One region of the Streptomyces sp. NPDC005435 genome, then DNA from elsewhere that is predicted to be linked to it. Evidence: riboswitches for the same ligand, from Rfam matches in the RefSeq annotation. Region 1 holds a riboswitch; each other region holds the start of a gene.
What was found. Region 1 has a riboswitch for thiamine pyrophosphate ahead of thiO (glycine oxidase ThiO). Riboswitches for the same ligand answer to the same signal wherever they lie in the genome.
Positions count from the first base shown of each region.

Region 2: it holds a riboswitch for thiamine pyrophosphate, as region 1 does, so the genes downstream of both, thiC (phosphomethylpyrimidine synthase ThiC) here and thiO (glycine oxidase ThiO) in region 1, are expected to answer to the same signal.
Region 3: it holds a riboswitch for thiamine pyrophosphate, as region 1 does, so the genes downstream of both, AB0898_RS17780 (thiamine ABC transporter substrate-binding protein) here and thiO (glycine oxidase ThiO) in region 1, are expected to answer to the same signal.

Region 1 covers NZ_JBEXEQ010000015.1:129,839-132,097, reverse strand. Annotated here, with positions in the region: gene thiO (glycine oxidase ThiO) at 1-1,124, opposite strand, end outside; TPP riboswitch at 1,122-1,233, opposite strand; gene AB0898_RS20700 (FAD-dependent oxidoreductase) at 1,336-2,259, shown strand, end outside.
Region 2 covers NZ_JBEXEQ010000001.1:485,883-488,141, reverse strand. Annotated here, with positions in the region: gene thiC (phosphomethylpyrimidine synthase ThiC) at 1-1,021, opposite strand, end outside; TPP riboswitch at 1,014-1,187, opposite strand; gene AB0898_RS02280 (YibE/F family protein) at 1,259-2,259, shown strand, end outside.
Region 3 covers NZ_JBEXEQ010000012.1:217,078-219,336, reverse strand. Annotated here, with positions in the region: gene AB0898_RS17780 (thiamine ABC transporter substrate-binding protein) at 1-730, opposite strand, end outside; TPP riboswitch at 813-921, opposite strand; gene rlmN (23S rRNA (adenine(2503)-C(2))-methyltransferase RlmN) at 964-2,070, opposite strand.

The sequences.
Region 1 (2,259 bases):
TCCGCCATGACGTCGCCGGTGACGGGCGTGAGCAGCACGCCGTTGCGGTGGTGGCCGGTGGCGAGCAGCAGCCCGTCCAGGCCGGAGGCGCCGAGCAGCGGGGCGTTGTCGGGGGAGCCGGGGCGCAGTCCCGCGCCGGTCTCGGTCAGCGGCAGCTCGGTGATCCCGGGCACCAGTTCATGGGCGTCGCGCAGCAGCTCGTACACCCCGCCCGCGGTCACCGTGGTGTCCCAGCCCTGCTCCTCGGTGGTGGCGCCGACGACCAGCTCGCCGTTCTCGCGGGGCACCAGATAGACCTGGCCGCCGCGCACCACGGCCCGGACGGTGCGGCTGAGGAACGGGGCGTACCGGGGCGGCACGGTCAGCCGCAGCACCTGGCCCTTGACCGGGCGCACCGGCGGCAGCACGTCCGCGGGGACCCCGGTGAGCCGTCCGCTGGTGCTGCCGCCCGCGAGGACCACCCGAGGGGCGCGCAGCACGGTGCCGTCCTCGGAGGTGACTCCCACGGCCCGCTCACCGGCCATGTCGAGCCGTGCGGCCCAGGACCGGTGGAACGCCACCCCGGCCCGCTCGCAGGCCAGCACGAGGGCCGTGGCGAGCCGTCTCGGGTCGATCTGGTGGTCCCCGTCCACCCGGAGTCCGCCGCGCACGCCCGGCGCCAGCATCGGCTCCAGGCGGCGGCACTCGCGCCCGCTCAGCCACTCCGACTCCAGACCCGAGCGGAGCTGGAGCGCGTGCAGTTCGCGCAGATGGGCGCGGTCGTCGGCGTCGAGCGCGACCGCGAGGGTGCCGCAGCGGCGGTAGCCGAGGCCGAGCCCGGTCGCCTCCGTCAGCTCGGCGGCGAAGTCCGGGTAGCGGCGGGCCGACTCCAGGTTGAGGGCGAGCAGCGCCTCCTCGCCGTAGTGCAGCTCGGTGACGGCGGCGAGCATCCCCGCCGCGACCCGCGCGGCACCGCCGCCGGGCTCGGGGTCCACCACGGTGACGGCGAGCCCGCGCAGCGCGGCCCGCCACGCCGTGACCAGGCCGATGATCCCGCCGCCGACCACGAGCACGTCGCTCGCGCCCGCTTTGCCGGAGTCCCCGTGAACGTGCGGACCAGGCTGTTTGGACGTACGTGCGTGCATGGGCGTCCAGCCCCTCCCTTCGCCGGCATGACCCGGATCAGGTTCGTACGGTCGGAGGCCGCCAGCCTCCCTCTCAGCCCGGTGCGTCCGGGCTCCCGCGAGTGCTTTCTACGGTGGCCACCCTAGTCCTCGGCCCAGGGCACCGGTATGGCGGCCCGGGCGCGCGGGCGAGGTCGGCGCCGGTGATCGCGCGGCCGTCTATGGTGGCCGGGTGAGCGAGCAGACAGCGCCGGAGGGCGCGGAGGGCGGGCGGCGCGTGGTCGTCGCCGGGGCGGGCATGGCCGGGGTGCAGACCGCGGTCGCCCTGCGCGAGCAGGGCTTCGACGGGACCATCACCCTGATCGGCGACGAGCCGCACAAGCCGTACGACCGGCCGCCGCTGTCCAAGGGCCTCCTCCTCGGCACGGCCGAGGACTCCGCCTTCGACGTGGACTTCGCCTCCCTCGGCATCGACCTCAGGCTCGGCGTCGCCGCCGTCGGCGTACGCCCCGCCGACCACGAGCTGGACACCGAGGCCGGTCCCGTCCCGTACGACGCGCTGGTCCTCGCCACCGGCGCCGATCCGGTCCGGCTGCCCGGCACGGACGACGCGCCCGGCGTGCATCTGCTGCGCACCCTGGACGACGCCCAGCGGCTGCGCCCGGTCCTCGCCGGGCAGCACGACGTCGTCGTGGTCGGCGCGGGCTGGATCGGCGCCGAGTTCGCCACCGCCGCGCGCGAGGCGGGCTGCGCCGTCACCGTCGTCGAGGCCGCGGACCGGCCGCTGGCCGAGGCGCTGCCCGCGGAGGCCGCCGCCCCGATGGCCGGCTGGTACGAGGCGGCGGGCGTCGAGCTGCGCACCGGCGCGCGCGTGGAGCGTGTCGAGCCCGGCGCGGTGGTGCTCTCCGACGGCACCCGGCTGCCCGCCGACGCCGTCGTCGTCGGCATCGGCGCCCGTCCCGCCACCGCCTGGCTGGCCGGTTCGGGCATCGAGCTGGGCGAGCACGGCGAGGTCCTGGCCGACGACCGGCTGCGCACCTCGGCCGAGGACGTGTACGCGGTCGGCGACTGCGTCTCGTTCCCCTCGGCCCGCTACGGCGAGCGGCTGCTCGTCCACCACTGGGACAACGCGCTCCAGGGCCCGCGCACGGTCGCC
Region 2 (2,259 bases), on a different contig from region 1:
TCTCGTAGAGGAACGACTCCTTGTGGTGCGCCAGGCACCAGGCCGCCATGATCGAGCCGCCGCGCGAGACGATGCCGGTCTTGCGGTTCGCCGTCAGCGGGACGTACGGCAGCCGCACGCCCGCGTGGACCGTCATGTAGTCCACGCCCTGCTCGGCCTGTTCGATCACGGTGTCCTTGTAGATGTCCCAGGTCAGCTCCTCGGCCTTGCCGTCGACCTTCTCCAGGGCCTGGTAGAGCGGCACCGTGCCGATGGGCACGGGGGAGTTGCGCAGCACCCACTCGCGCGTGGTGTGGATGTTGCGGCCGGTGGAGAGGTCCATGACCGTGTCGGCGCCCCAGCGGGTCGCCCAGGTCATCTTCTCCACCTCCTCCTCGATGGAGGAGGTGACGGCGGAGTTGCCGATGTTGGCGTTGACCTTCACCAGGAAGCGCTTGCCGATGATCATCGGCTCGATCTCGGGGTGGTTGACGTTGGCGGGCAGCACCGCGCGACCGGCGGCGATCTCCTCGCGGACCACCTCCGGGGACACGTTCTCGCGGAGGGCCACGAACTCCATCTCGGGCGTGATCTCGCCCCGCGCCGCGTAGGCGAGCTGCGTGACCGCACCGCCGTCACGGCTGCGGCGCGGCAGCCGGGGGCGGCCGGGGAAGACCGCGTCCAGGTTCCGCAGCCCGCCGCGCGGCGAGGTGTGCTTGATGCCGTCGTCCTCGGGCCGGACGGGGCGCCCGGCGTACTCCTCGGTGTCGCCCCGCGCGACGATCCAGTTCTCCCGCAGCGGGGTCAGTCCCCGCCGGACATCGGTGGGGACGGCGGGGTCGGTGTACGGCCCCGATGTGTCGTAGAGCGTGACCGACCGTCCGTTGGTCAGGTGCACCTGACGGACCGGCACGTGTACATCGGGGCGTGAGCCCGCGAGGTACGCCTTGTGCCAGCCGTTGGACTTCCCGGCCTCCGCGTCCGGCGACCCCTTGGTCGCGTTCTGCGTGGAGGCAGGCGTGCGTGCGTCCTTGTTGGTCATGAGACCTACTCCCTACGCCGGCATTACCCGGTAACAGGTTCGGCGGTCGACGCAGCGATTTCCGTCCGCAGATGGTCCGGTGGAACCACGGTTCCACGTGAAACATCGCGAAGACGGAGGTCAGCGCCCTCTCAGCCCGGTGCTCCGAGCTCCCGCGTGTGCAAAGGTGCCTCCACGCTAGCGCCCCTTCTGACGGGAAGAACAGTGGGCCTCGGTCGTTCTTGCAATGATCGGACGGTGACCACGACACATCAGCCTCCCTTTCCCCCGCCCGGGCCGCCCCATCGGCACGGCCCCGGACAGGGCGGCGGCCCGGCAGGCGGGGGCGGACAGGGCTCCGGCGGCGGCCCCGGAGACGCGCACGGGTACCACGCGGGCTCCGGCGGCGACCAGGAACCGGGCCATGGTCACGGCTCTCCCGGCCACAGTCATGGCCACTCGCACAGCCATGGCCCCGCGGCTCCGGTGTCCCGGCATCTGCGCAAGGTCATCGCGGCGATCCTGATCCCGTTCACGGCCGCCGTCGTGGTCGGGCTCGTGGTGCTCTGGCCCGGGGGCGCCCCGCCGCACCAGCGCTCAGGGGTCGGCTTCGACCGCCAGACCCAGCAGGCCACGGTCACCCGGGTCCTGTCGGTGAGCTGCAAGTCCGTGAACGCCTCGGGGGGTTCGTCCCTCGGTGACAACGCCTCCTCCGGCGCCGGCGCGACCGCCCAGGCGGGGAAGGGCACCTGCAAGAAGGCGACGGTCCGGGTCGACACCGGCAAGGACCGGGGCCGCACCTTCACCGAGATCGTCCAGCCCGACCAGACCCGGCAGTTGCACCAGGGCGAACAGGTCGTGGTCGCCTACGAGCCCTCGGCGCCCAAGGACCTGCAGTACTCCGTCACCGACGTGAACCGGCAGTTCCCCATGGCACTGCTCGCCGGGATCTTCGCCGTCGCCGTCGTGGTGGTGGGGCGGCTGCGCGGTGTCATGGCGCTGGTCGCGCTGGCCGTCAGCTTCCTGGTGCTGACCCTGTTCATCCTGCCCGCGATACTCCAGGGTTCGAATCCGCTCCTGGTGGCGGTGGTCGGATCGAGCGCCATCATGCTGATCGCCCTCTACATGTGCCACGGGCTGTCCGCCCGTACGTCGGTCGCGGTGCTCGGCACATTGGTCTCGCTGATGCTGATCGGCTTTCTCGGCTCGCAGTTCATCGGCTGGGCCGCGCTCACCGGGAACACCGACGACAGCACGGG
Region 3 (2,259 bases), on a different contig from region 1:
AGGAGACGACGAGCGGACGGTCGCCGCCCGCCTTCTTCCCCTCGGAGGAGCCGGAGAACTCCTGGTAGTAGGCCTGCTCCCAGCCGTCCACGACCTTCACGCCGTTGGCCTTGAGCTTCTTCCAGTAGCCCTCCCAGCCCTTGTCGCCGTAGCGGGCGGCGCTGCCGAGCAGGAAGCCGAGGCCGGGCGAGGAGGTGGAGGCGTTCTCGGTGACCAGGAGGTTCTTGTACTTCGGGTCGGCGAGGTCGGCGAAGTTTTGCGGGGGTGTGAGCTTGTGCCGGGTGAAGTACGCCTTGTCGTAGTTGACGCAGATGTCGCCGTAGTCGACGGGCGTGACGCGGTGCTTGTCGCCGTCGAGCTGGAAGGCGGGGTCGACCTGGTCGAGGCCCTTGGCGGTGTACGGCTCGAAGAGGCCGTTGTCGAGGGCGCGGGAGAGCAGGGTGTTGTCGACGCCGAAGAGGACGTCGCCCTGGGGGTGGTCCTTGGTGAGGATCGCCTTGTTGACGGCTTGCCCCGCATCGCCGTCCTTGAGGACGCGGACCTTGTAGCCGGACTGCTTCTCGAAGTCCTTGACGACGCTCTTGGACGCGGCCCACGAGTCGTGGCTGACCAGGGTCACGGTCTTGGTGCCGGCGGCCGTGTGCCCGCCGCCGGCGGCACTGGAGCCGCACGCGGACAGCGTGACCATGCCGAGGCCGACCGCCGCGGCCACAAGGGTCTTGGTGTGCACTGGATGTTCCTCCTGGGTCTGGCCAGGAAGAGACGCGGCCCTGCCCGGTCTCCGCGGACGGAACCCGGGCAGGGCGCAACAGCTTGAGTGGTGACCGAACTTCCTACCCAGAATGACCTGGGCGAGGTTCAGAGGGTCTGCGGGCCTTGGTGCCGCACTCTCAGCGCTGTGGCGCTCCCCTGTCGGAATATGCAGATGTATGACAGATATGAAGTTGTGTGGACCGGCCCAGGTTACCGCTCGGTTGCGGCGAGCTGACCACACGCCCCGTCGATCTCCTGACCGCGGGTGTCCCGGACGGTCACCGGAACGCCGTGCGCGGCGATGGCCTCCACGAACGCCTTCTCGTCCTCGGGGCGGGAGGCGGTCCACTTGGAGCCCGGCGTCGGGTTCAGCGGGATCAGGTTGACGTGCACGGGCCGGCCCTTGAGCAGCCGGCCGAGCCGGTCACCGCGCCACGCCTGGTCGTTGATGTCCCGGATCAGCGCGTACTCGATGGACAGCCGGCGGCCCGACTTCTCCGCGTACTCGAAGCCTGCGTCCAGCACCTCGCGCACCTTCCACCGCGTGTTCACGGGGACGAGGGTGTCGCGCAGCTCGTCGTCGGGGGCGTGCAGGGAGATCGCGAGCCGGCACTTGAAGCCCTCGTCCGCGAAGCGGTGGATGGCGGGGACGAGCCCGACCGTCGACACGGTGATGCCACGCTGCGACAGCCCGAGCCCGTCGGGAGCGGGATCGGTGAGCGCGCGAATGGCTTGGACGACCCGCTTGTAGTTGGCGAGCGGCTCGCCCATCCCCATGAAGACGATGTTGGAGAGCCGCGCGGGCCCGCCGGGCACTTCCCCGTCCCTGAGCGCCCGCATCCCGTCCACGATCTGGTGCACGATCTCGGCGGTGGACAGGTTCCGGTCGAGTCCGGCCTGACCGGTCGCGCAGAACGGACAGTTCATCCCGCATCCGGCCTGGCTGCTGATGCACATGGTCACCCGGTCCGGGTACCGCATCAGCACCGACTCCACGAGCGTGCCGTCGAACAGCCGCCACAGGGTCTTGCGGGTGGTCCCCTGGTCCGTCGACAGATGCCGGACCACCGACATCAGCTCCGGGAACAGCGCCTCCCGCAGCTTCTCCCGCGAGCCGGCCGGAATGTCCGTCCACTCCTCGGGGTCGTGCGCGAACCGGGCGAAGTAGTGCTGCGACAGCTGCTTGGCGCGGAACGGCTTCTCCCCGGCCTCCGCGACAGCGTCCTTGCGCTCGGCAGGCGTGAGATCGGCAAGATGCCGCGGCGGCTTCTTGGCTCCGCGCGGCGCGACGAAAGTGAGTTCTCCGGGCTTGGGCATGGTGGTTCTAGTGTCGCAGATCGACACCGGGTGCCCAGGCCGGAGCGGGGTGGGGGTGGTCACCCGTGGGTGCCTACTGTCAGCGTTGGTCGGCCTCGGGCGCCCCAGGTTCGGTGCTTGGAAGGTGCAGGCACGCCTTGGTAGGCGGGTCTGAAGTGGCCTTGCCGGTACCACCCCCGGCCGCCAGGT